Regions from separate parts of the Ensifer sp. GW821-FHT05G01 genome, predicted to be linked through region 3. Evidence: predicted binding sites of a transcription regulator. Region 3 holds the regulator's gene; each other region holds the start of a gene.

Region 1 (7,934 bases), on a different contig from region 3:
GGAAATTCTGAAAGCGACCCGGACCGGCACGCGGGCACTGATGGACCATCTGCTGTCGATGGTGCTGTTCATCGCGTTTCTGGTCGAATTCCTGCTGGTTGCGCCTGCGGCCACCCAGATCTTCTTCATCCTGATGACGATCAGCTTCATTGACGTCATCGCCGGTTTCTCCGTGTCGATGCGCACGGCCGGCCGGGATGTCTCGATCGGTCTTTGAAGTGGACTGAGGAGCGTTCACGCCGCGCCTCGATGAGGATCGCGGCGTTGTCGCGACTGGCTTAGCCGAGATTGTCGAGTTTGGTCTGAAGGGCGCGCAATTGCTCCTTCAGTTCGTCGATATCCTTGGCTTCCGCCTTCTTGGTCTCCTTGACCGGAGGCGAAGCGATGAACGGCGAAAACATCTGCATCGCCTGATGGAACATCTCGGTGTTGCGGCGAACCTGTTCTTCGACCAGTTGCAGCGGGGCCTGCAGGTTCTTGCCAAGCGGCGTGTCGCCGAAGGCCTTGTTGATCTGCTCGCGCATCTGCACCTGCTGCTCGGTAAAGGCCTGCATCGAGTGCTCGAGATAGCTCGGTACGACCATCTGCATCTGGTCGCCATAGAACGAAATCAGCTGGCGCAGGAATGAGATCGGCAGCAGCGTGTTGCCGGTCTTGGATTCCTGCTCGAAGATGATCTGCGTCAGGACCGAATGGGTGATGTCTTCGCCTGATTTGGCGTCCTGTACGGTAAATTCGTCGCCCTTCTTCACCATCACTGCCAGGTCGTCGAGCGTGACGTAGGTGCTGGTCCCGGTGTTGTAGAGCCGCCGGTTCGCATATTTCTTGATTACGATCTGGCCGTCATTCTTCGCCATCAGGCTCTCCTCAATTACCCGCGGTCCGTCTTTTTCTACTTTTCAGAGTATCCGCAAACGAACACCGCTGACAATGTCTTTGTGCGATGCGACGACGCAAGTGCGAAATCTCACGGTCGGCGCGCCATGACGGTTTTGCGGCAGTGCATCAAGGCGTTTGACTTGCGCTCCGCGCTTTGCCAGTCTGCTGCCTGACCGCAAGAAAATCTGAGGAAACGTCCCCATGAGCAATCCCTCCATCGTGATCGCCAGCGCGGCCCGTACCGCCGTCGGATCCTTTAACGGTGCCTTCGGCAACACGCCGGCCCACGAGCTTGGCGCCGCCGTCATCAAGGCGGTGCTCGAACGCGCCGGCGTCGAGGCAAGCGACGTCGACGAAGTTATCCTCGGACAGGTGCTGCAGGCAGGCGAAGGCCAGAACCCGGCCCGCCAGGCCGCGATGAAGGCGGGCATTCCGCCGGAAAAAACCGCCTGGGGCATGAACCAGCTCTGCGGTTCGGGCCTGCGCGCCGTCGCGCTCGGTATGCAGCAGATCGCCAACGGCGATGCCGATATCATCATTGCCGGCGGCATGGAATCGATGTCGATGGCGCCGCACTGCTCGCACCTGCGTGGTGGCGTGAAGATGGGCGACTTCAAGATGGTCGACACGATGATCAAGGATGGCCTGACGGACGCCTTCTACGGCTACCACATGGGCATCACGGCAGAGAATGTCGCGCGCCAGTGGCAGCTCACCCGCGAGGAGCAGGACCAGTTCGCGCTCGCTTCGCAGAACAAGGCCGAGGCCGCCCAGAAGGCCGGCCGCTTCGCCGACGAGATCGTTCCCTTCGTGGTCAAGGGCCGCAAGGGCGACGTCGTCGTCGACCAGGACGAATATATCCGCCACGGCGCCACGCTCGACCAGATGACCAAGCTGCGCCCGGCCTTCGACAAGGAAGGCACGGTGACCGCCGCTAACGCGTCCGGCCTCAATGACGGTGCCGCCGCCACCCTGCTGATGACCGAGGCCGAGGCCGCCAAGCGTGGCATCAAGCCGCTCGCGCGCATCGTTTCCTGGGCAACGGCCGGCGTCGATCCGCAGGTGATGGGCACGGGCCCGATCCCGGCATCGCGCAAGGCGCTTGAGAAGGCCGGTTGGGCGATCGGCGACGTCGAACTCGTCGAAGCCAACGAAGCCTTCGCGGCCCAGGCCTGCGCAGTCAACAAGGACCTCGGCTGGGATCCGTCGATCGTCAACGTCAACGGCGGCGCGATTGCGATCGGCCATCCGATCGGCGCCTCCGGTGCCCGCGTTCTCAACACGCTGCTGTTCGAGATGAAGCGCCGCGGCGTTTCCAAGGGCCTCGCGACGCTCTGCATCGGCGGCGGCATGGGTGTTGCCATGTGCGTCGAGCGCCTCTGACCGGCCGCCGCATGCGTCATGTCAGCGGATTGATCCTTTCAGTCCTGTTCGTCGCCTCTTCGACGGGTCATGCGTTTGCGGCGTCCTCGCCGTTCGACCAGGAAAAGGTGGTACAGTGCATGCTGGACCACACGACGGCCGACGACGAAACCGTGTTCAAGAACCTGCTGGTCGCGGCGCTCAACGATGACACCAGCGGCGTCAAATCGCATATCGTGCAGGTGAGCAGCCTGTTGATGAACCTCGCGCTGACTAAGTGCGAGGTCGCAATGTCCATGCTTGCTGATCCGCAGTTTCAGGCCGCAGCCGCGACCTACGGGCAGCATCTGGGCGAAAAATTGATGAAGAAGGCCTTTGATAAACTGAATTAATCAAGCGGGAGGCGAACATGAGCAGGGTAGCATTGGTTACGGGCGGGTCACGCGGCATTGGCGCTGCGATTTCCATCGCGCTGAAGAATGCCGGATACAAGGTTGCTGCCAACTACGCCGGCAATGACGAGAAGGCAGAGGCCTTCAAGGCGGAGACCGGCATTCCGGTCTACAAGTGGGACGTCTCCAACTATCAGTCCTGCGTCGAGGGCATCGCGAAAGTCGAAGCCGACCTCGGACCGGTCGAGGTGCTCGTCAACAACGCCGGCATCACCCGAGACGCCATGTTCCATAAGATGACGCCGGAGCAATGGGGCGAGGTGATCAACACCAACCTGACCGGCCTGTTCAATATGACCCACCCGGTCTGGACGGGCATGCGCGACCGCAGCTTCGGTCGCGTGATCAACATCTCGTCGATCAATGGCCAGAAGGGCCAGATGGGACAGGCGAACTATTCCGCCGCCAAGGCCGGCGATCTCGGCTTTACCAAGGCGCTCTCCCAGGAAGGTGCTGCCAAGGGCATCACCGTCAACGCGATCTGCCCGGGTTACATCGGCACGGAGATGGTGCGGGCGATACCGGAAAAGGTCCTCAACGAGCGGATCATTCCGCAGATCCCGGTCGGTCGCCTCGGCGAGCCGGAGGAAATCGCTCGCTGCGTGGTTTTCCTCGCATCCGACGATGCCGGTTTCATCACCGGCTCGACGATCTCTGCCAACGGCGGACAGTTTTTCGTCTGATCCGCGCGATCGCTCACAGTTTCGACGGCGCTCCGACGTGGGCGCCGTTTTGTTTTTCAGCGGCTACTGCAGGCGACGTTGGAAGGTTAACGGCACACAGGAATTCCATCCGAGATCGGGAGAAAATTGGTCCTGGGCCTGTTACTCGCCATGGCACTGGATACTATATCTTGTGGAGAACAAAAATCGAACGTTGGGATGTCAGCGATTCGTCTCCGATTCGTTCCGGCTTTGGTCGATGTGTTAACGCAGCGATTCGCATTCCCCGATTCCGATGAATCAGCGAGATTCTTCGGTTAAAATTTCCTAAACTTTCCAGAGTCTTGGATTCCGAATCCTTTGCCTCTTTTAACGCTTCGGCAATAGCGATTAACGCCTGCCACACGCTCGGCACACCCCGTTGGCGAAGTGATTCAGCATCTGGTGCGACATTGGCAGTTGAAATCTATATGTAGCCGTGAACATACAGTGAATCGACTGGAGTCAGCGATTCGTCGCCGATTCGTTCCATGGCTGTTCCAGACCTTAATTTCGCACGTCCAGATATGGTGGTGCGGACTGGTTCGGATTTGTCTGGAAATGGTTTTAGTTGTCGGCGCCCCTTGCGTTTGCTGCGGTGCGTGGGCATGTGTTTGCCGCCGGCGCGTAAAGGCGCCTCTTATGTTTCTGAATGCCCGGGATCGATGACGTGTCCGTTCACCCCATGATCCTGAGCGGCCGCGGTGTCACCGCGGTGCTCGGGCCAACCAATACCGGCAAGACGCATTATGCGATCGAGCGCATGATCGCGCACGACAGCGGCGTCATCGGGCTGCCGCTGCGCCTTCTGGCGCGCGAGGTCTATACGCGCCTGGTCGAAAAGGTCGGTCATCACAACGTCGCGCTGATCACCGGTGAGGAAAAGATCACCCCGCACCGTGCCCGCTATTCGGTCTGCACCGTCGAGGCGATGCCGCGCGAGACGACGGCATCTTTCGTCGCCATCGATGAAGTGCAGCTTGCCGGCGATCTCGAGCGTGGCCACATCTTCACCGACCGGCTGCTCTATCTGCGCGGCCGCGGCGAGACGTTGCTGCTCGGGGCTGCAACGATGCGGCCGATCCTCGAGCAGCTGTTGCCGGGCATCACCGTCGTCGAGCGCCCGCGCATGTCCCAGCTGCTCTATGCCGGATCGAAGAAGATCACCCGCCTGCCGCCTCGTACGGCGATCGTCGCCTTCTCGGCCGACGAGGTCTATGCGATCGCCGAGCTGATCCGCCGCCAGCGCGGCGGTGCCGCCGTCGTGCTCGGGGCGCTGTCGCCGCGCACGCGCAACGCCCAGGTCGCGCTCTACCAGGAAGGCGACGTCGAATTTCTGGTGGCGACAGACGCGATCGGCATGGGCCTGAACCTCGATGTGGACCATGTCGCCTTTGCGCAGGACCGCAAGTTCGACGGCTACCAGTTCCGAAACCTCAATCCGGCCGAGCTGGCGCAGATCGCCGGACGCGCCGGGCGGCATCTGCGCGACGGTACCTTTGGCGTCACCGGCCGGGTCGATCCGTTCGACAACGAGCTGGTGCACCGCATCGAGGCGCATGAGTTCGATCCGCTCAAGGTGCTGCAGTGGCGCACCAAGGCATTCGACTATGCGTCGCTTGCCGCCCTGAAGCGTAGCCTCGATGCCGCGCCGACAATTTCGGGGCTTGCGCGCGCACTACCTGCGGTGGATCAGCAGGCGCTCGAACATTTGTCGCGTTATCCCGAAGTGGCGGATCTCGCGACCACCCCGGACCGGGTCGAGAAATTGTGGGAAGTCTGCGCATTGCCGGATTATCGCCGCATTACACCGGCTCAACACGCCGATCTGATCTCGACGATCTATGCCGATCTCGTTCGTCGCGGTACCGTGAACGAGAATTTCATGGCCGAACAGGTCAGGCGGGCGGATTTTACCGATGGCGAGATCGACACACTTTCGGCGCGAATCGCGCAGATCAGAACCTGGACTTATGTGTCGAACCGGCCCGGTTGGCTTGCCGATCCGACACACTGGCAAGAAAAGACGCGGGAAATTGAAGATCGATTGTCCGACGCACTACATGAACGGTTGACGAAACGCTTTGTTGATCGCAGGACATCTGTGCTCATGAAGCGCCTGAGAGAGAATGCTATGCTGGAAGCTGAAATCAGTGTGAATGGTGACGTCTTCGTTGAAGGCCATCACGTAGGACAACTAACCGGTTTCCGGTTTACGCTGGCGACCGGCGGAGACGGACCGGACGCCAAGGCTGTGCAGGGTGCTGCGCAGAAGGCGCTGGCGCTCGAGTTCGAAGCGCGTGCGGCGCGTCTGCACGCCTCCGGCAATGGCGACCTTGCGCTGTCGTCCGACGGCCTCGTGCGTTGGCTCGGAGATCCCGTGGCCCGGCTGACCGCCAGCGACCACGTCATGCGTCCGCGCGTCATCCTGCTTGCCGACGAGCAGCTGCAGGCCAATGCGCGCGAGCATGTCGTCGCCCGTATCGAGCGCTTCGTGAACCATCATATCGGCACCGTGCTGAAGCCGCTCGACGATATTTCGCGCGCCGAGGATCTCGAGGGTCTCGCCAAGGGCCTGGCATTCCAGCTCGTCGAAAATCTCGGTGTGCTGTTCCGTCGCGACGTCGCCGAGGATGTGAAGTCGCTGGACCAGGACGGCCGCGCTTCGATCCGCAAGTACGGTGTCCGCTTCGGCGCCTACCACATCTTCCTGCCCGCTCTGTTGAAGCCGGCTCCGGCCGAGCTGATCACCTTGCTCTGGGCGTTGAAGAATGACGGCCTCGACAAGGCGGGCTACGGCGACCTGATTCCGATGCTGGCTGCCGGTCGCACGTCTGTTGTCACCGATCCCTCGTTCGAGCGGACCTTCTACAAGCTCGCGGGTTTCCGTTTCCTCGGCAAACGTGCCGTTCGCATCGATATCCTCGAGCGTCTGGCTGATCTCATCCGTCCATTGCTGCAGTGGAAGCCGGGTGTGCAGCCGCGTCCGGAAGGGGCCTATGACGGACGCCGCTTTACCGCGACCACCTCGATGCTCTCCATTCTCGGCGCAACGCCTGACGATATGGAAGAAATCCTCAAGGGTCTTGGCTACCGTGCAGACAGCGTGAAGGCCGAAGACGCAGCCGCGTTCCTGGCAAGCCAGGGCGGCGCTGTCGCCGCTCAGGCAGAGCCTGCTGCCGAAGTGGCTGCCGATCACGACGATGCGGATGCAAGCGCAGACGCCGAGCCTGCGGCCGAAGCAGAGGCATCAGCCTCTGCCGAACCTGCGGCCGTCGAAGGCGAAGCGGTCGCTGTTCAGGCGCCCGCGGAAGACGGGGCCGAGGCTGTCGAAGCCAAGCCGGTACTCCTCTGGCGTCCAGGCACCCGCCAGGACAACCAGCGTCAAGGCGGCCGTCCTCAGGGCGATCAGCGCCGTGGTGGCGGTCCGCGCCAGGGCCAAGGTCAAGGCGAAGGACGTGAAGGACGCGAAGGCGGCCGCAAGGGCGGTGCACCCGCCCGCGGCAAGCGCCACGACGGCAAGCCCGAGGGTGGCCAGCGGCAGGATCGCCACGATCGTCACGATCGCGGCGGCAAGCCCAACGCTGCCAAGTTCGAAGCCCGGCCGCCGCGCAAGGAGAAGCCGATCGATCCGGATTCGCCCTTTGCCAAGCTTGCTGCTCTCAAGGAGCAGATGAAGAAGTAGGATCGCCATGGAGAAACAGTCAGCGTCCAACCCGGCATCACGCCAGCGTCTCGACAAATGGCTGTTCTTCACGCGCCTCGTGAAGTCCCGCTCGCTCGCCCAGAAGGCGATCGAGGCGGGGCATGTCACCGTCAATGACGAACGGGTCAAGCAATCCTCCGCCCAGGTGAAGGCGGGCGATATGCTGACCCTGTCTCTCGAGCGCCGCGACGTGATCGTGCGCGTGCTTCTGCCCGGCGAGCGCCGCGGTCCTTACGAGGAGGCGCGGTTGCTCTACGAGGACCTGACGCCGAACGAGCCGCGGGAAAAGCTGTCGGCTTTCGACCTGGCGACGCGCGAGCCTGGGGCCGGGCGCCCCACCAAGAAAGAGCGGCGTGAAATCGACCGGCTGAAGCCTGGTTTCAATCCGCTCGACGATTAGAAAACTCTGCCTTCAGCGCGGCGTTTCGCGCATTGAATATTCTTGCAAAGGGTCCATAAAGCCTTTACCTGACAACCCACGTTGGGTGCATCGGTCCTGCTTCGGCAGCTATGCGCGCCGGACATTCCTAGCATGCGCGGACACGAGCATCACCATTGATTGCGGTCTGCCATCAAACGTGAGCATTGGCTGGAGTACCTCATGACGTATGTCGTGACCGACAATTGCATTCGCTGCAAGTACATGGATTGCGTTGAAGTCTGCCCCGTGGACTGCTTCTACGAAGGCGAGAATTTTCTCGTCATTCACCCCGACGAATGCATCGATTGTGGCGTCTGCGAGCCGGAATGTCCCGCCGAGGCCATCAAGCCGGATACCGAGCCGGGCCTTGATATGTGGTTGAAAGTCAACGCTGATTTTGCCACCAAGTGGCC
Region 2 (7,934 bases), on a different contig from region 3:
GAAATCCCCTGCCCGCAGGATGATCACGCCGACACCGGCGTCCGACGCAGCCTTGAGCCGAAGCTCCATCTCCTTGCGGATCATGCCCTTGTCCGTGTGTGGGTTCTGGGGGCTGTTCTCGCTCAGGACTGGAAAAGCATCGGGGCCGAAATTGTAGATCGTGCCCGGCAGGAGAATGCGAGCACCTTCCGCTTTTGCAGCGGCAATGGTGTTGTCGAGCATCGGCAGGACCAGCTGACCCCAGTTGCGGTAGCCGGGTGGATTGACGGCGTGCACGATCAGTTGGACGCCTTCGGCGGCGGCGCGTACGTCCAGTCGCTTCATCGCGTCACCCTCGATCCAATCGTACGCGGGTGCCATCTGGGCGGCCTTGGCGACATTGCGGCTGAGTGCGCGCACTTTCCATCCGCGCTGGCTGAGGCCGCGAGCAACGGCACTACCGATGCCACCGGTCGCGCCCAATACCAGAACTGTTCTTGCCTCTTCCAGATTGTCGGTCATTGCGTGTCTCCATCGGTTTTGATGGCGGCAGTGTCCCGCAATGCGCTGATAAACGGAATTGTCGTTTTCTGTTTCGTTGTTATACGTTTATGTATGAGCAAAATCGAACCCAGCTGGGACTTATACCGGACATTCCTGATGGTGCTGAAGGAGGGCTCGCTGTCGGCGGCCGCACGCGAGCTCGGCCTGACGCAGCCGACGGTCGGGCGCCATGTCGATGCGATGGAGGAGATGCTCGGGTTTCCGCTCTTCACTCGCTCGCCCCAGGGCCTGATGCCAACCGATGCCGCCCGCGCGCTGCAACCCTATGCGGAAACGCTGGCGGCGACGTCAGCCGCCCTGCTTCGTGCCGCCTCCGGCCAGCAAGACACCGTCAGCGGAACGGTGCGCATCAGTGCAAGCGAGGTGATCGGTATCGAGGTGCTGCCGCCGATCCTTGCAGAACTGCACGCGAAATATCCGGACCTGACCATCGAGCTGTCGGCGTCCGATGCGATCGAGGATATTCTGCGACAGGAAGCGGACATTGCGGTGCGCATGGCGGTGCCCAGCCAGGATGCGCTGGTAGCGCTTCACGTCGGTGCGGTGCCACTCGGTTTTCACGCCCACCGGCGCTATCTCGACCGGCGCGGGATGCCGGAGACGCTTGCCGACCTGAGTGGGCACAGCCTGATCGGCTACGACCGTGAGACGGCGGCAATCCGTGCCATCATCGCCCGCACACCTGAGTTGCCCGACGTACGCTTTGCGCTGAAGGCTGACAGCAACCTCGCGCAGCTTGCGGCCATTCGCGCCGGTTTCGGCATCGGCATCTGTCAGAACGCGCTTGCCGCCCGCGATCCCGATATTCTTCCGGTTCTGGCGGGCAGTTTTGCAATGAAGCTCGAGACCTGGCTCGTCATGCATGAAAACTTGAAGACCGCGCCCCGTTGCCGCGTGGTCTTCGATGCGTTGGCCAAGGGCCTGAGAACCTATATCCGCCAGCCGTGATGTGTCGTGCTTCAATAGAAAAGCCCGCCAATTGGCGGGCTTTTCAGTCGATTGAAGCAGTCTATCAGGCTTCGGTTTCAGGTGTTTCCGGTGCGCCGCTTTCTGCCGCCACCAGCTCCTCACCCTCTTCGTCACCTTCCGGTTCGCTGATGCGCTCGACCGAGACGACCTTTTCGTCCTTGGCCGTCGAGAAGATCGTCACGCCCTTGGTGGCGCGGCTCGCAAGCCGGACGCCATTGATCGGCACGCGGATCAGCTGGCCACCGTCTGAAACGAGCATGATCTGGTCGTTGTCTTCGATCGGGAAGGTCGCGACCAGTTGGCCGATCTCTGCCGTCTTCGAGGTGTCGGTGGCGCGGATGCCCTTGCCGCCGCGACCCGAGGTGCGGAAATCGTAGGAGGACGAACGCTTGCCGAAGCCCTTCTCCGAAACCGTCAGCACGAACTGCTCGCGTGCCTTCAGCTCTTCGTAGCGCTCATTGCTGAGTTCGCCACCTTCGGTGACTTCTTCACCGACCAGTGCGATTTCTTCCTCATCGCCATTCGTCGCGCGCCGCTCGGCGGCTGCACGTTTCAGATAGGCCGCCCGTTCCCATGGCTCGGCATCGACATGGCCGAGGATCGCCATCGAGATGATACGGTCGCCATCGCCGAGGTTGATGCCGCGAACGCCGATCGAGTTACGGCCCGCAAAGACGCGCACGTCGTCGACGGGGAAGCGGATGCACTGGCCCAGCGCCGTCGTCAGCATGACGTCGTCATGCTCGGTGCAGGTATCGACAGAGAGGATCTCGTCGCCATCTTCCTCGAGCTTCATCGCAATCTTGCCGTTGCGGTTGACCTGGACGAAGTCGGACAGCTTGTTGCGACGAACCGTGCCGCGGGTCGTCGAGAACATGACGTCGAGGTTTTCCCACGTCGTTTCATCCTCGGGCAGCGGCATGATCGTGGTGATGCGTTCGCCAGGCTCCAGCGGCAGCATGTTGATCAGTGCCTTGCCGCGCGACTGCGGCGTGCCGATCGGCAGACGCCAGACCTTCTCCTTGTAGACGATGCCACGCGAAGAGAAGAACAGAATTGGCGTGTGCGTGTTGGCAACGAATAGCCGGGTAACGAAATCCTCGTCTCTCGTCGCCATGCCGGAGCGGCCCTTGCCGCCGCGACGCTGCGCACGATAGGTCGTCAGCGGCACGCGCTTGATGTAGCCGAGATGCGAGACGGTCACGACCATGTCTTCGCGGGCGATCAGGTCCTCGTCGTCCATATCGGGACCGCCTTCGGCGATCTCGCTGCGGCGCGGCGTGCCGAACTCCTGGCTGATGGCCGTGAGTTCGTCCTTGACGATGGTCATGATGCGCAGGCGCGACGACAGGATATCGAGGTAATCCTTGATTTCCTCGCCGATCTTGTTGAGTTCGTCGCCGATTTCGTCGCGACCGAGCGCGGTCAGGCGCTGCAGACGCAGGTCGAGAATGGCGCGCGCCTGCTCTTCCGAGAGGTTGTAGGTGTTGTCTTCGTTGATCCGGTGACGCGGATCGTCGATCAGCCGGATGAGGCTGTCGACGTCATGCGCCGGCCAGCGGCGTTCCATCAACTGCTCGCGCGCGGTCTGCGGATCGGGCGCCTGCCGGATCAGCTTGATCACTTCGTCGATGTTGGCAACCGCAATGGCAAGACCAACGAGCACGTGGGCGCGGTCGCGCGCCTTGCGCAGCAGGTACTTCGTTCTCCGGCTAACGACTTCCTCGCGGAAGGAGACGAAAGCCCTGAGCATGTCGAGCAGCGTCATCTGTTCCGGCTTGCCGCCGTTGAGCGCCACCATGTTGCAGCCGAAGGACGACTGCAGCGGCGTGTAACGGTAGAGCTGGTTCAGGATGACGTCGGCATTGGCGTCGCGCTTGAGCTCGACGACGACACGGTAGCCCTGACGGTCGGATTCGTCGCGCAGGTCCGAGATGCCCTCGATGCGCTTGTCGCGCACAAGTTCGGCCATCTTCTCGATCATCGTTGCCTTGTTCACCTGGAAAGGGATCTCGGTGATGATGATCTGCTCGCGGTCTCCGCGCATCGGCTCGATGTGGGCACGGCCGCGCATGATGACCGAGCCGCGGCCGGTCTCATAGGCCGAGCGGATGCCCGAACGGCCGAGAATGAGCGCACCGGTCGGGAAGTCCGGCCCCGGGATGATTTCCATCAGTTCCGGCAGTTCGATCGCCGGATTGTCGATCAGCGCCATACAGCCTTTGATGACTTCGACGAGGTTGTGCGGCGGAATGTTGGTTGCCATGCCGACCGCGATGCCGCCGGCGCCGTTGACGAGCAGGTTCGGGAACTTCGCGGGCACAACCACCGGCTCGCTCAGCGTGCCGTCGTAGTTGTCGCGGAAATCGACCGTTTCCTTGTCGAGGTCGTCGAGCAGCGAGTGCGCGGCCTTTTGCAGGCGGCATTCGGTGTAGCGTTCTGCCGCCGGCGGGTCGCCGTCGACGGAGCCGAAGTTGCCCTGACCGTCGATCAGAGGCAGCCGCAGTGACCAGTCCTGCGCCATGCGCGCCAGCGCGTCGTAGATCGCCGAGTTGCCGTGCGGGTGGTACTTACCCATCACGTCCCCGGTCACGCGGGCGCATTTGACGTACTTCTTGTTCCAGTCGATGCCGAGCTCGCTCATCCCGTAGAGGATGCGGCGGTGAACGGGTTTCAGACCGTCACGCACGTCTGGAAGCGCGCGGCTGACGATGACGCTCATGGCGTAATCGAGATAGGACCGCTGCATTTCCTCGATGATGGAAATCGGCTCGATGCCTGGCGGAGTCTTTCCGCCGCCGGGAGTGCTTTGCTCAGTCAATTGTGATCACGATCTTTGTTCAGAATCAGTCGGATATTTATAGCGGAATGCGCCTGGAAGCGCCAATTTTGGCCCGTGGTTGTGAACAGTCTTTTGCCGTCGGAATAGGCTTTTCTAGGGCATTGCAGCGGAAATCGGAAGTGCTGGCGACAAAGTCGGCTGCCGGGCCTGAACGGCTGTGAAAAGGTTCCGTCACATCCTCATTAAGCTATTGCTCAAGCTTTGGCCACCGCCCCCTTCCCAAGCCCGCCCTGCTTGCCTAACAATGCTGTCCTGCCACCGAGAAAACTCGGGGCGCGCATGATAATCCGGAAGGGGAAACGGATGTTCAATGTCGACCTCTTGGTCAACGCACTCACCACGCTGCTCGTTACGCTCGATCCGCCGGGTCTTGCTCCGATCTTTCTGAGCCTCACGGTCGGCCTCAGCCGGCAGGAGCGCTTTCAGGTGGCCACGCGCGGCTCGCTGATCGCCTTCTTCATCCTTGCCGCCTTCGCCGTCTTCGGTAACGGCATTCTCGGATTGCTCGGGATCTCTATCGGCGCGTTCCGCATCGCCGGCGGCCTGCTCTTGTTCTGGATCGCCTTCGAGATGATCTTCGAAAAGCGTCAGGAGCGGAAGGAAAAGACCGGTGAGAACGCCACGGTGAAAGATCACATCCATAACATTGCCGTGTTTCCTCTGGCTCTGCCATTGATTGCCGGACCGGGCGCGATCTCCGCGACGATCCTGCTCGCGGGTTCGTTCCCGACCGCGATCGAGCGCACGCAGCTCTTGATCGTCATCGCGCTGTCGATGTTCAGCCTGTTCCTGGCGCTTGTCATCGCCGAACGCATCGACCGCTTTCTCGGCGTCACCGGCCGGGCGATCCTCACTCGGCTGCTCGGCGTGATCCTGGCCGCACTTGCGGTCCAGTTCGTCGTCGACGGCGTGAAATCGGCGATGGCGATCTGAGACGATCGTGATGTTCCAGCGCTTCCGCCTTGGAGGGCATCGCGGCAGCGTTCCATCTCCTTGCCTTATGCACTCACACGCAAGAAGGGCCGGTTTCCCGGCCCTTCTTGCGTGTGATGATTTAGCCTGCAGATGGCTGCTCGGACCGGTTACGGTCGCCAAGGGCGCCCCGTAGGTCGCTGCGCCCGAGGCGTGGCTCAGAACGGGATGTCGTCGTCGAGATCGCGCGAGAAGTTGCCACCGCCCTGGCTGCCCTGACCACCCTGGCCGCCGCCGGAGCGACCGCCGCCGGAGGACTGGCGCGGCTGCTGGTCGTAATCGTCGTAACCACCACCACTGCTGGCGCCACCGAAGTCGCTACCGCCGCCACGGCTGACGCCACCACCACCGCCCTCGCCGCGACCATCAAGCATGGTCAGCGTGGAGTTGAAGCCTTGCAGCACGATTTCCGTCGAGTAGCGGTCGTTGCCGGTCTGGTCCTGCCATTTGCGGGTCTGCAGCGCACCTTCGATATAGAGCTTGGCGCCCTTCTTGACGTATTGCTCGACGACCTTGCACAGGCCCTCGTTGAAGACGACGACGGTGTGCCATTCGGTCTTTTCCTTGCGCTCGCCGCTGTTGCGGTCGCGCCAGGTTTCGGATGTGGCAATGCGCAGGTTGGCGATCGGCCGGCCATCCTGCGTGCGCCGGATTTCCGGGTCTGCCCCGACGTTTCCGACCAAGATCACCTTGTTGACGCTACCAGCCATAGTTGCTTTTCCCGTGGTTTTGCCGCGCCACCGGCGCTGCTTTAGAATTTCAAGAGCGCGCATCTTAGCGGTCTGTTGCGGCGGATACGCCCCGCATCATGCATAATCCACAACAGATTTAGTCGATTTGCACGATGTTTGTTCTTTCTTTGTTCTAGTATTTCCCTATGATCCTGTCAACCGAATCGAAATGGCCACCAGTTTTGCCGATTGCGCCTCGACATGGGCGTTAGCGTCATTACATAGGGGGCTTTCAACAGACATGCAAAAGCTGGCTTCCGATGAGCGAACTCAAGACCATCTCCATTCGTGGCGCGCGCGAGCACAATCTCAAGGGCATCGATCTCGATCTGCCGCGCAACAAGCTGATCGTGATGACGGGGCTTTCCGGCTCCGGCAAGTCGTCGCTCGCCTTCGATACCATTTATGCCGAAGGCCAGCGTCGCTACGTCGAGAGCCTCTCGGCCTATGCGCGCCAGTTCCTCGAGATGATGCAGAAGCCGGACGTCGACCAGATCGACGGCCTGTCGCCGGCGATTTCGATCGAACAGAAGACGACCTCGCGCAACCCGCGCTCGACGGTCGGCACGGTCACCGAGATCTACGACTACATGCGTCTGCTGTTCGCGCGTGTCGGCGTGCCCTATTCGCCGGCGACCGGGCTTCCGATCGAAAGCCAGACTGTCAGCCAGATGGTCGATCGGGTTCTCGCCTTCGGTGAAGGCACCCGCCTTTATATCCTCGCGCCGCTCGTGCGCGGCCGCAAGGGCGAGTACAAGAAGGAACTCGCCGAGCTGATGAAGAAGGGCTTTCAGCGCGTCAAGGTCGACGGCACCTTCTACGAGATCGCCGAGGTTCCCGCCCTCGACAAGAAGTACAAACATGATATCGACGTCGTCGTCGATCGCGTCGTCGTGCGACCCGACCTGGCTTCGCGCCTGGCCGACAGCCTGGAGACCTGCCTGACGCTCGCCGACGGTCTCGCGGTTGCCGAATTCGCCGACAAGCCGTTGCCGCCGGAAGAAACCGCTGCGGGGGGCTCGGCCAACAAGTCGCTGAACGAAACGCACGAGCGCGTGCTGTTTTCGGAAAAATTCGCCTGCCCGGTCTCAGGTTTCACCATTTCCGAGATCGAGCCGCGGCTGTTCTCGTTCAACAATCCCTTCGGCGCCTGCCCGACCTGCGACGGTCTCGGCAGCCAGCAGAAGATCGACACGGCGCTGATCGTGCCGGAGGAGCACCGGACGCTGCGCGACGGTGCCATCGCTCCCTGGGCCAAGTCGTCGTCGCCTTATTACAACCAGACGCTGGAAGCGCTCGGCAAGGTTTTCGGCTTCAAGCTCGGCAACCGCTGGAACGAGCTGTCCGCCGATGCGCAGAAGGCTATTCTGCATGGCACGGAAGAAAAGATCATCTTTCATTATGAAGACGGTGCGCGCTCCTACAACACCACCAAGAATTTCGAGGGCATCGTGCCCAACCTCGAGCGCCGCTGGAAGGAAACCGACAGTGCCTGGGCGCGCGAGGAGATCGAGCGCTATATGTCGGCAGCACCCTGCCCGGCCTGCGCCGGCTTCCGCCTGAAGCCGGAAGCGCTCGCCGTCAAGATCGACACGCTGCATATCGGCCAGATCACCGAGATGTCGATCCGCGTCGCCCGTGACTGGTTCGAGGTGCTGCCTTCGCACCTCAACACCAAGCAGAACGAGATCGCAGTTCGCATCCTCAAGGAGATCCGCGACCGCCTGCGCTTCCTCAACGATGTCGGTCTCGAATATCTGAGCCTGTCGCGCAACTCCGGTACGCTGTCGGGCGGTGAAAGCCAGCGCATCCGGCTGGCGTCGCAGATCGGTTCCGGTCTGACGGGCGTGCTCTACGTGCTCGACGAACCATCGATC
Region 3 (7,934 bases):
TCATCGTCACGGGATGCCAGGATTTCCACATTGGCATGGCGATTCCTTGCCGTTTTCCCCTTCTGTATCTTCCTCCACAGCCAACTGAAGATCACCGATTCCGTCGCATTTGATCCGGGCCACGCTCTTCCGTGCCGGGCCTCCACGGCCTTTGACCACGAAAGCACTTAAGCCAGCAACACTTGATGATCGTCGTCTATGCAGTAGGGGGCGTGGTTACGTCTCGTTTTGGTAGGGCTCGGTCAGTGTCGCTTCATGCAGAGACTGGCTGAACGGAAAACCTATAAGCGCCGCACTGGCCATGCGATCGGCGACTATACATTCACAATAGAAGCCGGGAGTTCCGAGCCTCTCGCAGTATGCCCGCGGGCTGTCGAGCAGATGGACCCCGCTATCAGAGCCGCGAATTAGGATTGCGGTGGAGCCGTTCTTGTTTGCGCCCATTGGCGGAATCACGGCAAGTCCCGGCTCTGCCCACCATAATACGGGGGCTAAGAGAAGGATTATGAGCGTGGCCCAGCGCGCTAAAGTAATCACGGTTGCTCCAGGTCGTTGCTCGCCTGGGTTTAATCATTCGGAGTAACGGCATCAATGTGTACGCGCGGAAGTAGTTAATTTCGCATACTTCAAGTCGGCGTAGAGCATCTCGCCGGCCTCATAAGCTGGAGTGTGTCGCAACCCACGCTTTCTTGGGCGTTGGGAGAATGTCAACGTACCGAAGCCTCGGCACTGATTTCTCGGCTTCGCCAACCGTCGCCTGTCAGGGCGGACGGCAACAGTGGTGCCGCGACGGTGTCGTTATCATCTAGCGCATACTTGCCGCATGGTTCCGCTGCTGCCTTGAACGCGTCAGTCATTCCGCCGGAATGAATTTCAGTGTTCCCGCGAGCCTTGGTCCGCTCAAATCCTTGGTGTCCAGTGGGTGATTGATGCCGTCGTTGACGGGCAGTTCTACGAAATCGAATGGGCTGACGCCCTGGAGGCATGCGGCGTTGACGCCGTAGAAGTCCGGGTTCGCGCGCGGTTTGTGGAACGTATAGATCCCGCATTTCGAGCAGAAGTAATGTTCTGCGGCCTTTGTATTGAACTGGTATTTGGTGAGAGCCTCGCCTCCGGAAAGAACCGTGATCCCGTCCTTGGCAGCGGAGACGGCAACCGCACCCTTCAGCTGACAATAGGAGCAGGTGCAGCGGCGAGCGGTATGAAGACCGTTTTTCAGTTTTACATTGAAACGAACCGTTCCGCAGTGGCAGGCTCCGTCGAGGTCCTGAACGTCGAGATTCATGCAACCATCCATCTGATTTTGAAGCACATTTGCACGTCTTCAATATGGGGCGGATTGCGCATGCTCAAGCGTATTCGTACGCTGAGGCATTCTTGAGGATGATCTTGCCATCCGGGTGGCTCTGCGCGTCGGCCACCTCGGCCAGGCGTGTTGCGCGTCGCAATGTCTGTGAAGCCCGCGAGCTTCCACACCACATGCCGCCGTCCCATCGGCGCGACGGTCGACGACTTGCGGTGGAGGCTATCTGCGAAGAGAAAGCGCTTGATTGAGCATCGGGCGCCCACTCCACGCTGAGGGTGGGCCCAATGCATGGCTTGGGCAATCATGGCGCGGGGCTCTATGGTCTCAAATTGCCGGTGCAGCAAATTTCAGCCGTTGCTAGCCTAGCCCCACCTGAGCAACCAGTAATCTGGAGGTGGTGACAACGCGACGCGCTGCCGCCGATCAGAAATCAGCCGCTCGTTGCCGCATTGGGAAAATGCGCGGCCTGCTCAATTCTCCTGAACGGAAACGCCGCCCTCGCCAATCTTGATCTCGACACCGGCAGGTTTCGTTTCCTCACGATAAGCATAGACGCCGAGCCCGATGACGGCGACAGCGAGCACGGCGATGACGAGATAGAGGCTATTACGGTTCATTCAGCAGTTCCTCACTTGGTTACGCGAATGGGTAACTAGGCTGCCATCGTCGAAAGGCAACGGTGCGATCGTCGGGTGCGTTGGGCTCAAGGGATCCATGGCTCTGAGGAAGATCAGATTCGGTTTCCGTGCGTAGGCAGCGTATCCCTTTTCCCTAGCACCCTTTGTGCCTGACGCGCTGACCCGCGCCCTCGGTGGGCGAGTGACAATCGCTGCAAGTGCGATGCATGATTGAGCCGCCGACTCATTCTAATTTGCTCCTCATGCCGCGACGTCACTCATCTGTGGGCTATCGCCTTTGCAGGCATGCCCGGCTTCGCGGGCTGCCAAGATTCGGGGCACACCTGGCGCAGCAGTGGCGATGTCAGCCTGTTCCTTATTCTCCGCCGATGTCAGTTATTCTTCATGGGTGATCCGACGCGCGCGCGTGCGCTTCACGCGTTTGCGCCGCGAATAGGCATGCGCGGATCTGGCTTGCCGGCGACCTGCCCCGAAATGGTGATTCTGCCCGTATTGTCAGTGCAAAGATTATTGTCTCTAGACGACATCAGGAATGAATATTCCAGCGATGCGACCCGTATAGGTAGCGTCAAACAAAACCGACAATGGAGGAAATGACATAAAATGAAATGTAAGATCGCCCTGACTGCTCTTGCCATTTTTGCCGCAACGACGGCCACCGCAAGCGCTGAGGATCTCGTCTTTCAGCTGAAGAACAAGACGAAAGCCGTTCTGACGAACTTCTATACCTCGCCGGTTGGCGTCGATCAGTGGGAAGACGATGTCTTCGGGCGGCAGGTGCTTAATCCGGGCGAGAGCATGGAAATTACCATCGCCGACGGACGCGATGTCTGCAAATACGACATGCGCTTCGAATTCGAGGAAGGCTCCGGTCTCGACACGACCGAAGACATGCAGGACCTCTGTGAGTTGGGCGAGTACTCCATTCACGAATGAAAATTGTCGAGCGCGTAAAACGCTCAACCTGACCACATCCGTCTCGCTACCTCTTGGGTGGCGAGACGTTCAAGCACAAGAAGGCCTGTCCAGCAGAAAGACAGCCATCATCATCTGGCTTAGTGATAGCGACGGATCAAGCCAACGAGCTTGCCCTGTATCTTGACGCGGTCCGGGCCGAAGATGCGCGTCTCGTAGGCCGGATTGGCCGCCTCGAGTGCAATCGATGCGCCTTTGCGCCGGAAGCGCTTCAACGTCGCTTCCTCGTCATCGACAAGTGCGACGATGATGTCGCCGGGGTTTGCCGTCGTGGCATTGCGGATGATCACCGTGTCGCCGTCGAAGATGCCGGCCTCGATCATCGAATCACCCTTCACTTCAAGGGCGTAGTGCTCGCCGCTGCCGATCATATCGAGCGGCACGGTAATATCGTGTGTGTTGTTCTGTATTGCCGAGATCGGTACGCCGGCGGCAATGCGGCCCATGACCGGAACCGAGACGGAGCTGTTGTCTGCCGCCGGCGGCGCTTTCGCGGCAACCGGGGCGGGGGCGGGAGGTTTGCCGAGACTTCCTTCGATGACGCTTGGTGAAAACCCGCGACGCGGCTGAGCGCTTCCCGCGTAAGCTTCCGGCAGCTTGATGACCTCAAGCGCCCGGGCGCGGTTGGGAAGGCGTCGAATGAAACCGCGTTCCTCTAGCGCCGTAATCAGCCGGTGAATGCCCGACTTCGATGCCAGGTCGAGTGCATCCTTCATCTCGTCGAAGGATGGCGGTACACCGGACTCCTTCATGCGTTCGTGGATGAAAAGAAGCAATTCCTGTTGCTTGCGGGTCAGCATGGCAAGTCGCTCCAGAGGCGTGAAACAAATCAAGAACAGACACTATCTGTTCCATATGTGTTCCGCAAGTGCCTAAAATTCCGTGAATGTTGTATCAATCGTGCGCCTATCCGCTGCCTCGATGCTGGGTATGCCATGCGGAGCTGCCATGCCTCGCGCTTTTCACCGAATGAGGATGCAATGAAAACGCTGATTCGGATCCTGTCGACGATCGTTATCGCAGCGACCGCCGTCCTCGGGTTTCGCTGGTATCAATATGTCGACAACAGGCAGAGCCCGTTCGATGAAGTCGGCATCGCATTGAATGCGATGATGCCGGGGCCGGTCCGCCAGTGGGGTTGTGACCGGTTAAAGTTCACCTTTGGCAAAGGATTGCCACCACGAGGGTGTGCCACGAGCGATGGTAAAGAATGGAAGTAGCGCCGAGATAAGCGGTTGGGACAGCGGGCATGTCGAGGAGAGGGCGTTTCAAGCCGGCTGCGTTGCCGAACAGGCGTCCTCGAACTCCTTCACGGTCTCGGCAGAGTTGTCCTCCGGCAGCACGGCATCTGCCGCGTCGGTCGCCACCGGCGTGTCGCCTTGGTAGACGAATGACTGGATATAATAGGCGATCGAGCCTTTCCAGACATTCCGACCGTCGATCTGCTGGCAGGGGATGGCCGATTCGAAGTCCGTTTGCAGGTCGTCGACCGTGGCCGCGCTAAGGGCGATGTGGGGCGATGCGAAAATCGAGGCGATAAGCAAGGCTGCAAGCACGATGGACGTCCGCTAGGTCAGAAGTGGTGCCGATAGATTGGTTAACGATGTGAACCGTGCTTTCGTTCCGGAGTCCAGCAAGCAGGCCGCGTACCCATGCCGTGTTCAACAGTTCTTTGCGAAAGGCGACGATCGCTCTTCAAGCTGTGGCAGCGAAGACACGAAGATTGTTTGGAAGAGCGAGTGTTTCGGGGCGTTTGTTGCTTCTCCGGTATCGGCCCCGAGCGGCATGGCTGGCGGCAGATCGGCCTTGGGGGTCGCGACGGGAGACGACTGGCAAGCGCCGCCGGCAGTGTTTCCTGTGTCTGCGGGAAGGTTCACGCGCCGGTCGGGTGTGCTGCGGAGCCGGCATCATTGCTGGTTTGTTGTCGCGGGACCAGTCGCCCTTGATGTGCGGAGACGTGCACATCCGGTCCGACTGGCCACTGATAAAACCTAAAGGCGTATTTGATTTTCGAGGTTGGAGCGGCTGCCTTACTTTTTGTCTTTCTTGCCCAAAGAGAAGCTGCTGCCTGCAAGCTTCACCTGGGAGCCTTCTGGCGTAACGGCGGCTTTGACGGTCTTGTCCTTCTTGGGCTTTCTAACCTCGCGGTTGCTTCGCACTTGACCTTTTGCCATGTTCGTCTCCTTGGAAAGGCGTGCCGGGGAGCCCATGTGGGCGCCGAATGACCGGCGGACTAGCGTGCATTGATACGGCCGGAAGTCAATGACGGCGCTCGGTGTGCATTGGTTCGGGCGGGCGCCATGGCCTGAAATGAGGTCAATGTTCCGCTGGCGTGATTATAACACCGACTCTGTTATTTGCCGCGCCCCTGAGAGGCTGTCGTGGGCCCAATCACGGCGGCGACCTCGGTGATCTTGTTGGCCGGAAATCCGCCTCGTTCGGCATGTTCGCGAATAACGTCGGCGCTTGGCGCCTCGTGGACGCAGTAGATCTTGTCGCCGGCGACATAGCTGGTGATCCATGTGTAGGGGACGCCGAGATCTGCAACGACTGCGTTGGATTTCGCCGACAGCGCGCAGAGGTCGTCCTGACTAAGCTTGTCGGCTCCGGGTACTTCGCGCTCTATGATGAAGGTGGGCATCGCTCAGTTCCTCAACTGTTGGATGACCACATATGAAGGCGCCCTAATGAAGCGGGAGTCAACGTTTTCGGTTGCCATAAGTTGTTTCACGGCGAATTCGCCGAATGTATCCCGATCCGGTCGAAAGCCGCGTTCCGGCCAGATTTGAAGCAAGCCGCATCAAACGGCCAGAGGATTCAGAACCCTCGTTCTATCGAGATTGCTGTGGTGCCGGATCGTGTTCGATAGCCCCAGCGCGACGCTTTCGCACCTTGGCCCAATAATTGGCGGTCGCACGGACGAGCTGTCGCTCTCCGTGGCAAAAAAGACAGCGCCTCAGTAGCTGAGGCGGAAGCCGCCGGGGCTGGCTGCCGATGGATCTGGTTCCGGCGAAGGCCCTTGCCATTGGGCGTAGGTCGTGTTGGCGTCGCCAGTGCTTGCGCAGCCCGACAGCGTCAGAACAGCAAAAAAAGCGGCTGTCGTCAGATATTTAAGAGGCATGGTTTTCTCCAGTTGTGGGAGATTGCCCAGGCCTCGAAGGGCCGGAATCAGACTTTCACCCAATTCCTCCGGGATGGCAAGCGGACCTGACGCCCGCCTTCCAAATGCATGCCTGAATACCGGCGCGACGGCAGCATGTGCGCGCCAAAGGGGCAATCGGAAACCGCTCGAACACTCGCGGTTTCGATCGAGCTCGACGTCGAATGGCAAGAAATGAGACAGTGGATGGCGGAGGAGGTGGGATTCGAACCCACGGTACGCTTTCACGCACGCCGGTTTTCAAGACCGGTGCCTTAAACCGCTCGGCCACTCCTCCGGGCAGGGCGTTATTGCGCGAAGGCTTGTCACTTTGCAAGATTTAACATGCGTCGGCGGCAAGATTTTCTGAACGCGTCAGCTTGCCCATCTGTCTTGGTAATCATTCGTAAACCATAACCGGAGATTTCGGGCGCTCGGCTGTTCGCCGGTTCGCATTTTTGCCTTGTTGCTGTCATGATTAATCGACTGTTCCGTTTCGGGACGCCGAGATTTCCGCTTGGGGGCAAGAGTGGAAGGTTTCGAGTACGGCTTGTTCGAATGATGTTGTGGGACAGATGACATCCAGTAAAAATGCGGCATATCTGATCAAGGGACTGCGCCTTGCGGCGGTTCCCGTGCTTTGCGCAACGCTTGCGGCGTGCGGATCGACGTCCAGTATCAAGAAGAGCAAGCCGAGGAGCAAAGAATACTTTGCCGAGTCGGTTTATGGCGTGAAGGCGAGCCCCCGTGTCGCCACCGGCAAGAACATCCCGAAGGGCGGTGGCCGGTTCCAGGTTGGTAAGGCCTATCAGGTCAAGGGCAAGTGGTATCAGCCGAAGGAAGATTTCGGCTACAACAAGACAGGTGTCGCGTCCTGGTATGGTTCGGCTTTCCATGGACGCCTGACCGCCAATGGCGAGGTCTACGACAAGCTCCATCTTTCGGCGGCCCATCCGACATTCCCGTTGCCGAGCTATGCGCGTGTCACCAACACCGAAAACGGCACCTCCGTCATCGTTCGGGTGAATGATCGCGGCCCCTATGAATATGGCCGGATCATCGACGTATCCTCGAAGACGGCGGATCTGCTCGACATCAAGCAAAAGGGCAGTGCCAAGGTTCGGGTGCAATATGTCGGTCGCGCACCGCTCGAAGGCAACGACATGCCCTACCTCATGGCGTCCTATGTCAAGAAGGGCGACCGTAGCCCGGGCGTCATGCCGGAAGGCCAGATTGCAACAGGCGTGATGGTTGCCTCGAATGAGCCCATGCGCAATCAGCTCGGCACGCTCACCATTCCGTCCAAATCGTCTCTTGATGAAAGCAGCCCGGTGACGGCCCTTGCGGCACCCGTTCCGCAGTTTTCCGCACCGCAGTCGCTGGAAGAATTCGTGATGCTGCCGGAGATCGGGCCGATCCCGCGCGAGCGGCCGGAATACATTCCGATGCCGGACGGCAATATGGCCTATGCGGCCGCTTACGTGGAAGTGCGGGTGAGCGATGCCAAATCGCCGTTTGAAGCGATCATGGTCGAGACCAATCCGCTTACACCCGAATCCATCGTTGCCCATGCCAAGCGTGAAGGCAGAACCGGCGCGATCCGGTAGATCGGGACGTTGTGCCATTCTGATGACGCTGCTATGCCCAATGGGAAGCCGGAGTTTCCCATGCGCTTGAAGATGCTTTCGGTCGTGTTTGGTTGCGCGGCATTGCTTGCGGGCGCTGCTGCGGCTCAGACGCCACCGGTGGCGTTCGACACCAAGGCCAAACAGATCCTGTTGGTGGATGCCGAAACCGGCACCGTCCTGTTCTCCCGCGCCGAGAACGACCCCGTTCCACCCGCCTCGCTTGCGAAGTTGATGACGATGGAAGTCGT
Region 4 (7,934 bases), on a different contig from region 3:
AGCAGATCCCCGCCCTCAAGGAGGGCCGTATCGACATGGGGTTTGGTCGCCTGCGCCATAGTGATCCGAACGTGGTCGGCACAGTGTTGCGCGAAGAACGCCTAGTCGTCGCCATACCCAAAGATACGCCGCTTGCCGAGGATGCCTCGCCACTTGCGGTCGCCGCCCTTGCCGGTCAGAAGGTCATCGTCTACCCCAAGGAACCTCGTCCCGGCTATGCCGACCATGTGCTCAACCTCTTGCAAAGCCATGACGCACGCCCGGCCGAAGTTCAGGAAGTGCGGGAGATCCAGACGGCCCTCGGGCTGGTGGCCGCTGAAGCCGGCGTCTGCATCATCCCCTCCTCCGCACGGCAGATGCGGTCTGACGTGCATTACCGTCTGCTTGAGGGAGAGGGCGCAACCTCGCCGGTCATCCTCAGCCACCGCGTCGGCGACAATTCCTGGTACATCGAACTCGTCAAACGGCTGATCGAGGAGATGTACGCGGAAAACCCGCCCTGGCTGGATCCGGAATACAACCTTCTTCCCACCCGTGGCTCAAGCGGCAGCCCACCGGCACACCTTGAGAGGTTTTGACAGGTGCAATGCCCGGCCTGGCAAGCGCACGTCAAGCGGCTATCTCGGCCGACCGGTGGCCTCGCGATCATCCGATCGCTATTATGACCCCGGCGTACCAAACGCAGCGACCGCGGCCAGGTCTTTCTTGAAATGGACCATCTCGACCTCTCGGCGGGCGGCATCCGGAATGCGCAGCAGGAAGGATGGATGAACTGTGACGAACACGGCCGGATCATGGTCTGAGCGCCGTATCATTCCCCTGACATCTGATATCTTCGGGCGCTCGCCGGTGAGCGCGAACAGCGCTGTCGCCCCCATCGCCACGACCAGCCTCGGCTTGACCAGTGCCAGTTCGAGGTCAAGCCACCACCTGCAATGTTCCACCTCGCCAGCATCGGGCCTTTGGTGCAGGCGCCGCTTGCCGCGCATCTCGTATTTGAAATGCTTGACGGCATTGGTGACATAAAGGGAACGACGATCGAGCCCGACTTCGTGCGCCACCGCGTCAAAAAGCTTGCCGGCCGGTCCGACAAACGGTCGTCCGGCGAGATCCTCTAGGTCTCCGGGCTGTTCGCCGACGATCATGATCGGGGCATCGGCCGGCCCTTCTCCGAACACCGTCTGCGTGGCGCTGCAATGGAGTGGGCACCGAGTGCAGCGGGACGCCTCGGCACGAAGTTCCTCCAATGTCCCTGGCACCGGCGGCCCTTCTTCCCGCACTTTTGCTGCGGCCTCAATTCGCGCATGAAAGGCTGGCGGGTCTCGTGCCATTCGCTCGCCCATGGCAACGACGCTCGCCTCAGCACCTGCGATCATCGCGGGAATAAGTGAGGCCTCCGGAAGGTTTTTCCAGTACTTCTTCGGCATTTCCGCCTGCATCGCCTTCACCTTCAGTCGGGCGGGATTGAAGATGCTGGAAAAATAGGTGCGCCAGAGTTCTTCGGTGTCGTCCGACAACGCGGTCTTTTGGCCCGGGGTTGAGGACACTTCCAGCAGCTTGCCGTCCCAGGCGGCGACGCCACGCGGGGTTGCGATCATCCAATCCATGTCGAAGAACCGCCTGTGAAAGAACGGTGCGACCCGAGCGACGATGTAGTGATCCGGCTCGAACCACGCGACGAAACGACGACGGCCTGCGTCTCCACTCGGGCCGACCTCCTTGAAACGAACAAAGGCGGTCATCTTGTGGCTGTCGCGCCGGACCGATTTGGCCAATCCGTGCAGCGCTGCGACGTCGCCATCCGTCGCGTTACCCAACAGGTCGCGATCCCGTTGCAGTCGATGGAGAACCCGGTAGAGAACGCCGAACCGAACCGGATCGGCATGACAGATGGCGGTGGCCGCAAGGTCGAGGAACAGCCTGGGCACCGTCAACGCCGGTGAGGCATGCCCCAACGGCGCTTGCTTCTCCGGATCACCTCGCTCCCGATCAAACAGATCGGCGCTCGCATCGGCCCCTTGTCGCCATTCAACCGCCTCCGGCGGCACGCCCGCAAGCAGCAGCCTGCGCGCCGCATCGCGCCATTCGCCGAGCTCCCCTCGTCCTTCCAGGGCAACGACCCGCATCAAAACAGATCCAGCTGTTCGGGCTTGGGCTCGAACATCGAGCGTAAATCCGATCGGTCGATCAACTTGTGCGGCGTCCACCCCTCCGTCGACAGGAATGACCGCACCTTCTTGACCGAGATGTGCAGCCGGGCAAGATCCTCCAACCTCAGGCGACGCAAACGACGCGCCGAAAGAATGGCCCTGACGGCCTTCGTGCCAAGGCCGGGAACGCGCAAAAGCGCCTCTCGCGACGCGGAATTGACGTCGAGCGGGAAAAAATGCCGATTGACCAGCGCCCAGGAAAGCTTGGGGTCAAGCTTGAGATCAAGCATGCCATCCGGCTGGTTGGCGGTGATTTCATCGATGTCGAACCCATAGAAGCGATAGAGCCAGTCCGCCTGATAAAGCCTGTGCTCGCGCATCATCGGCGGCTTGATCAGCGGCAGCTTGCGGGATGCATCGGGAATGGGACTGAAGGCCGAATAGTACACCCGGCGCAGTCCGTAACTGCCGTAGAGCCTGGCGCTCGTGGCGAGGACCACGCGGTCATTCGCCTGGTCGGCTCCGACGATCATCTGGGTGCTTTGACCCGCCGGCACGAAGCGCTTCCTTCGCTTGGTCTGCAGTGTCGCGTCATTGGCCTCATCGATCTTCAGCCGCAACTCCCCCATCGATCTGCGGATGTGAGCCGGCCGCTTTTCCGGCGCGTAGGCCGCAAGACCCGCGTCTGTCGGAAGTTCGATGTTGATGGAAAGCCGGTCGGCATAGAGGCCGGCTTGCTCGACCAGCAGCGGCGATGCCTCGGGGATGGATTTCAGATGAATGTATCCGGAGAAATTGTGGTCAACGCGCAAAGCCCGGGCGATGCGGACCATCTCTTCCATCGTGTAATCCGATGACCGAATGATACCGGACGAGAGAAACAGCCCTTCGATATAATTGCGCCGGTAGAATTCCATCGTCAGCCAGACGACTTCTTCCGCCGTGAACCTCGCACGCTCGACATTGCTTGACGAGCGATTGATGCAATAGGCGCAGTCATAGATGCAGAAATTCGTCAGCAGTATCTTGAGGAGGGAAATGCATCTGCCATCGGGAGCATAGGCATGACAAATGCCGGAGCCTTCCGTCGACCCCAACCCGCCGGTATCCGCCGAGCTTCGCTTGACGGTTCCACTCGAAGCGCACGAGGCGTCGTACTTTGCCGCATCCGAGAGGATTGCGAGCCGGTCTTTGAGTGATTTCTTCATGTTTGTTCACTATATGTTCCATTCGTGCTTGCGTCAACATCGACGTGTTTCAAGCCCGTTCGTGCCCGGCGTCGCGATTTGCAGACTGTGGAAGACCGTGGAGGCTAGTGCCGGCAACGGGCCGGGTGATGCCGATGACACCGTTGAGCGAGGCGGTTGGACCCGCGTGTCCCCGGTCGGCCACCCTGGGCATCGCTCAGCAACGGCAAAGGCGCTCCAGCTTCGAGCCGGGGCGCCACAATGATCTCTACCGCAAATGGTCAGGCTGCAGCCTAGGCGGCCGCCTCCCGCTTGGGCAGCACCCAATTCGCCCGCGGAAAATGGCAGGTGTAGCCGTTGGGATAGCGCTTCAGGTAGTCCTGGTGTTCCGGCTCCGCTTCCCAGAAAGCGCTGGCCGGCTCGACCGCCGTCACGGTTTTTCCTGGCCAAAGGCCCGACGCATCCACATCCGCAATGGTATCTTCGGCTATTCGCCGCTGCTCATCCCCAAGAACGTAAATCGCCGATCGGTAGGAGGTACCGATATCGTTGCCCTGCCGGTCGAGCGTGGTCGGGTCGTGAATCTGGAAGAAGTACTCCAGAATCCGGCGATAGCTGATCATCTCGGGATTGAAAACGATCTCGATGGCTTCGGCGTGTGTGCCATGGTTGCGATAGGTGGCATTGGCCACATCGCCGCCGGTATAGCCCACGCGGGTCTCGATGACGCCGGGCAGCGCGCGGATCAGATCCTGCATGCCCCAGAAGCAGCCACCAGCCAAAACAGCTTTCTCGGTCATTTGTTATGTCTCCACTTGCTTGAGATCGGCACCATAGCGCTTGGCGTTCATTTCGCCGAGCGGAATGAACCGCAGTGCCGCGGAGTTGATCCAAGAACGCAGCCCGACACAGGCAGAGACGTCAGACCCGGCGCAAGGAAGGTCAAGGGATGGTGGCGTGCGGGCGGGAGAGTTGCCCGCACACCACCCCACGCTGCAAGGAAGCCGCGTTGAGGCGTGAGCCCGAGGCGGCTTCCTTGCGCGGCAGGATCGTTACTTGCTCGAACCGGCCTTCGGCAGAGCGGCCCATTCCGCGAGGAATGTGTCGCGGCTGCGGGCGGCCTCTTCCTCGTCGATCTTGAAGACCTTGATCGAGGCGAGTTCCGGCAGCTTCACGAAGTCGGAAACCTGGATGTCCGTGCGGCTAGGACGGCGAAAGGCGACCTTCAGCAGCTCGATCTGCGCTTCCTTGGAGAGCAGCGTATCGATTGTCTTCTTGGCATTGTCACCAGCCGGTGCGCCTTTGACGAGCGCGGCGAATTCCGGCGTCGTGAAGGTGCCGGAGGAGGGGTAGACGATGCTGATCTCCGTCTGGCCGCCGTCGACATAGCTGTAGCTGTTCGTCTCGAAGGTGATGCCGACGGCATATTCGCCCATGGCCACGCCCTTCGGCACGGCCGAAGACGAACTGCTGACGACGAGATTGGCAACCAGCGCCTTGTAGGTCGCTTCATCGAGCAGCTTCGACAGGCCCCAGACGATCGTGTAGCCGGTCGAGCTGTTGGCCGGATCGGGCAGGACGATACGACCCTTCCAGGACGGATCGGCCAGGTCCTTCCAGTCGGCCGGCGCCGCGGAACCGTTCAGCTGGTCGGTATTGACCATCACGGTGACGACATGGACGTTGGCGGGCTGGAAGTAATCTTCGGGAACACGCAGGTCCGCAGGCATGGCGGCCAGTTCCGGCGAGGTGTAGGGTTCGAGCACATCCTTGAAAGCGCCCATCGTGTTGGCCGAGGACGACCAGAAGACGTCGCCCTGGGGGGCGGCCTTCTCCGCCTCGATGCGGCGCAGCAACACACCGCTGCCACCGGTAATGATGCCGGTCGTCAGCCCGGCCTTCTCCTTGATGACGGCCTGCACGGCCTCGACGGCCGGGACCGGGTTGGTGGTGTAGATCACGGGATCGGCAGCGGCGGCGCCTGCTGCGGCAAAGCCGGCGAGAAGCATGGTCGTTGCGGCAAGTTTCATCATGGCAGTTCCTCCTGGTTGGTCTGAGATCGGCCGCGTCCCTCACGCGGCCGGATGGTCGTTGATCTTCACTTCGAGCCGAACAGGTCCACCTTGAACACGGTCGTGGCAATCACGACCGGCAGCAGGATCACGGCAACCAGCACCAGGCCATAGGCCGAGGCATAGGCCATCAAGCCCGAGTCGATCAGCCGGAAGATCTGGATCGGCAGGGTTTCGCGGCCGCCGGAATAGACAAGCAGCGAAGCCGAGAGTTCGGAGACGGTGGTCGTCCAGGTCAGGATCGCGGCCGAGGCGACGGCAGGCAGCATCATCGGCAGCACCACGCGCAGGAACGTCCTGAACGGCGGCGAGCCGAGGCTGATGGACGCCTCTTCGATGGAGTTCGGGATGTTGTGCAGGATCGCCTGGCCGTTGCGCATGCCGAAGGGCATGCGGCGGATGACATAGGCGAGCACGATGATCGTCGAGGTCCCGGTCAGCGAGAGGAAGCCGCCGTTGAAGGAGGCGAGCAACCCGACGCCGAGAACGGTGCCCGAGAGCGCCAGTGGAATGGCTGCGACATAGTCGATCAGCGGCGTTACCAGATTGGGCTTCTTGACGACGAGGTAGCTGACGAGCGTGCTGAAGGCGACCGAAATGAGCGTGGCGATGCCGGCAAAAAGGATCGAATTGACCAGCGGGCCGGGCGCCGTGATGAAGACGCGGGCCATGTTGTCGAGTGTCCATTCCCCCCAGCGCATGACCGGGCCCCGCGAAACCGTGAAGGCGCCCACGGCAATAGTTAAGAGCGGCAGCAGCGAGATGGCGACGACGACGCCCGCAGCAGCGCTGACGAGCACGCCCCGGCCGCCCTTCAGCGGTTGGGGCTTGGCGCCCCTGCCCTGCACGATCTCGTAACGGCCCCTGGCGATGATGCGGCGATTGACGAAGAGCAGACCCATGACGATCAACACGGAGGTGCTGGCAAGCGTGCTCTGCATGGTGAGGTTGCTCGCGCCCTCCGCCACGGCCGCCTGATAGATCGCGACCGAAAGCAGCGGCACGTTGTGGCCAAGGATGGTCGAGATCGCGAAATTACCGACGACCATGGTGAAGACGAGCAATGCCGAGGCAAGGATCGCTGGGCGAATGACCGGCAACATGACATGGAAGCGCGAGCGCACCGGTGCCGTACCGAGGCTTTGGGCGGCCTCCTCCAGCTGTGCATCGAATTTGCCGATGGCTGCCACCGTGCCGATATAGACATAGGTGTAGTAGATAAAGCTCATCGACGTGATGAGGCCGAACCAGCCGTAGAAACTCGGGAGGAAGATCCCGTGGCCCTTCAGGAAGCGGGTGATGAGGCCGTTGTTGCCAAGGATCATCAGCCAGGTCTGCGCCGTCACGACTTCCGGAATGACCAGCGTGATGAGCGGCAGCAGCGTGATCAGCAGCTTGCCGCGGAAACGGAAGCGCGCCGAGACATAGGCAAGCGGCACGCCGATCAGCGTCGAACACAGCGTGACGACGCAGGCGAGCACCAGCGTATTGCCGATGGCCGCCAGGCTGCGCCCATCGTGCATGAGCTGGACCCAGCCCGAGCCGCCATCTCCGAAGAAGCTCGCGGTGAAGATGTAAAGCAGCGGATAGACGACGAAGACGCCGAGAAGAGCAAGCGCCAGCGCGGAAAACCAGGGCCAGGGGGAGCGCAGAAGAGACGGGTTCATGACCGGATCACCCGTGCGGCGGCGGGATCGAAGCCGAGGTGGACAGAGGCACCCGGCAGGAAGGCGTCGTGCCCTGCACCGTGCAGTTCCGCATTAAGGACGAGGCCGCCTGCGCATTCGACGCTGTAGCTGGTACGGGCGCCGAGATATTGCCGGCCACGGATGGTTGCCGGCAACGATTGCAGGCCGGCAACCGGCGCTGAAGAAATCTTCAGGTCCTCCGGTCGAAGAACGAGGATACCGTGCTCGGCTGGGCCCTCCAGTGCGTCCGTCGCCAGCAGGCGGTTGCCCGCGACTTCAAACTCGACGAGACCCGGAGAGGTCGAGCGCACGGCAACGTCTGTTCGGTTCGCTGCACCAACGAAATCGGCGACGTAGCCGGTGCGGGGCGTCGCATAGATCTGCTGCGGCGTGCCCAGCTGCTCGACCTTGCCCTTGTTCATCACACCGATCAGATCGGACATGGACAGTGCTTCTTCCTGGTCGTGCGTCACGAAGACCGTGGTGATATTCGCCTCGCGCTGCAATTCGATGATCGTCTCGCGGATCTGGACGCGGAGTTTCGCATCGAGATTGGAGAGCGGTTCGTCCATCAGCAGGACCGTCGGTTTGATCACCAGCGCGCGGGCAAGCGCCACGCGCTGACGCTGGCCGCCGGAAAGGGCTGCCGGATGGCGGGAAAGCAGATGGCCGAGGCCGACCCGCTCAAGTGCGGCCTTCACCTTGCGCTCGACACCCTCGCCCTTTTCGCCGCGCGCACGCAGGCCATAGGCAACGTTGTCGGCGACCGTCTTGTCAGGAAAGAGCGCGTAGTCCTGGAACACCATGCCGATCGCGCGCTTGTGGGGCGGAAGCTCG

The links. The regulator LexA, encoded in region 3, represses DNA repair genes until DNA is damaged. The targets are predictions, from matches to a motif close to TGTTCNNNNTGTGTTCNG.
Region 1: a site for LexA is predicted at 3,880-3,897, ahead of AC07UR_RS15010 (helicase-related protein). Genes of this name have one in related genera too.
Region 2: a site for LexA is predicted at 6,176-6,193, ahead of uvrA (excinuclease ABC subunit UvrA). Genes of this name have one in related genera too.
Region 4: a site for LexA is predicted at 3,362-3,379, ahead of AC07UR_RS19190 (putative DNA modification/repair radical SAM protein). Genes of this name have one in related genera too.

Annotation. Positions count from the first base shown of each region.
Region 1 is NZ_JBWKSC010000005.1:269,967-277,900, reverse strand. Features, by position in the region: gene AC07UR_RS15035 (hypothetical protein) at 1-217, shown strand, start outside; gene phaR (polyhydroxyalkanoate synthesis repressor PhaR) at 279-857, opposite strand; gene AC07UR_RS15025 (acetyl-CoA C-acetyltransferase) at 1,081-2,262, shown strand; gene AC07UR_RS15020 (hypothetical protein) at 2,274-2,633, shown strand; gene AC07UR_RS15015 (beta-ketoacyl-ACP reductase) at 2,651-3,376, shown strand; gene AC07UR_RS15010 (helicase-related protein) at 4,065-7,079, shown strand; gene AC07UR_RS15005 (RNA-binding S4 domain-containing protein) at 7,087-7,500, shown strand; gene fdxA (ferredoxin FdxA) at 7,702-7,934, shown strand, end outside.
Region 2 is NZ_JBWKSC010000003.1:34,339-42,272, forward strand. Features, by position in the region: gene AC07UR_RS08955 (SDR family NAD(P)-dependent oxidoreductase) at 1-501, opposite strand, end outside; gene AC07UR_RS08960 (LysR family transcriptional regulator) at 640-1,491, shown strand; gene gyrA (DNA gyrase subunit A) at 1,556-4,333, opposite strand; gene AC07UR_RS08970 (MarC family protein) at 4,658-5,287, shown strand; gene AC07UR_RS08975 (single-stranded DNA-binding protein) at 5,485-6,036, opposite strand; gene uvrA (excinuclease ABC subunit UvrA) at 6,318-7,934, shown strand, end outside.
Region 3 is NZ_JBWKSC010000008.1:299,477-307,410, forward strand. Features, by position in the region: gene AC07UR_RS21030 (GFA family protein) at 854-1,285, opposite strand; gene AC07UR_RS21035 (hypothetical protein) at 1,777-1,923, opposite strand; gene AC07UR_RS21040 (hypothetical protein) at 2,548-2,880, shown strand; gene lexA (transcriptional repressor LexA) at 3,000-3,719, opposite strand; gene AC07UR_RS21050 (hypothetical protein) at 3,900-4,139, shown strand; gene AC07UR_RS21055 (hypothetical protein) at 4,188-4,475, opposite strand; gene AC07UR_RS21060 (hypothetical protein) at 4,950-5,093, opposite strand; gene AC07UR_RS21065 (DUF4242 domain-containing protein) at 5,273-5,560, opposite strand; gene AC07UR_RS21070 (hypothetical protein) at 5,876-6,040, opposite strand; tRNA gene AC07UR_RS21075 (tRNA-Ser) at 6,267-6,356, opposite strand; gene AC07UR_RS21080 (septal ring lytic transglycosylase RlpA family protein) at 6,634-7,665, shown strand; gene AC07UR_RS21085 (D-alanyl-D-alanine carboxypeptidase family protein) at 7,726-7,934, shown strand, end outside.
Region 4 is NZ_JBWKSC010000007.1:316,727-324,660, reverse strand. Features, by position in the region: gene AC07UR_RS19200 (LysR family transcriptional regulator) at 1-578, shown strand, start outside; gene AC07UR_RS19195 (UdgX family uracil-DNA binding protein) at 660-2,126, opposite strand; gene AC07UR_RS19190 (putative DNA modification/repair radical SAM protein) at 2,126-3,358, opposite strand; gene msrA (peptide-methionine (S)-S-oxide reductase MsrA) at 3,631-4,137, opposite strand; gene AC07UR_RS19180 (extracellular solute-binding protein) at 4,390-5,370, opposite strand; gene AC07UR_RS19175 (ABC transporter permease) at 5,436-7,076, opposite strand; gene AC07UR_RS19170 (ABC transporter ATP-binding protein) at 7,073-7,934, opposite strand, start outside.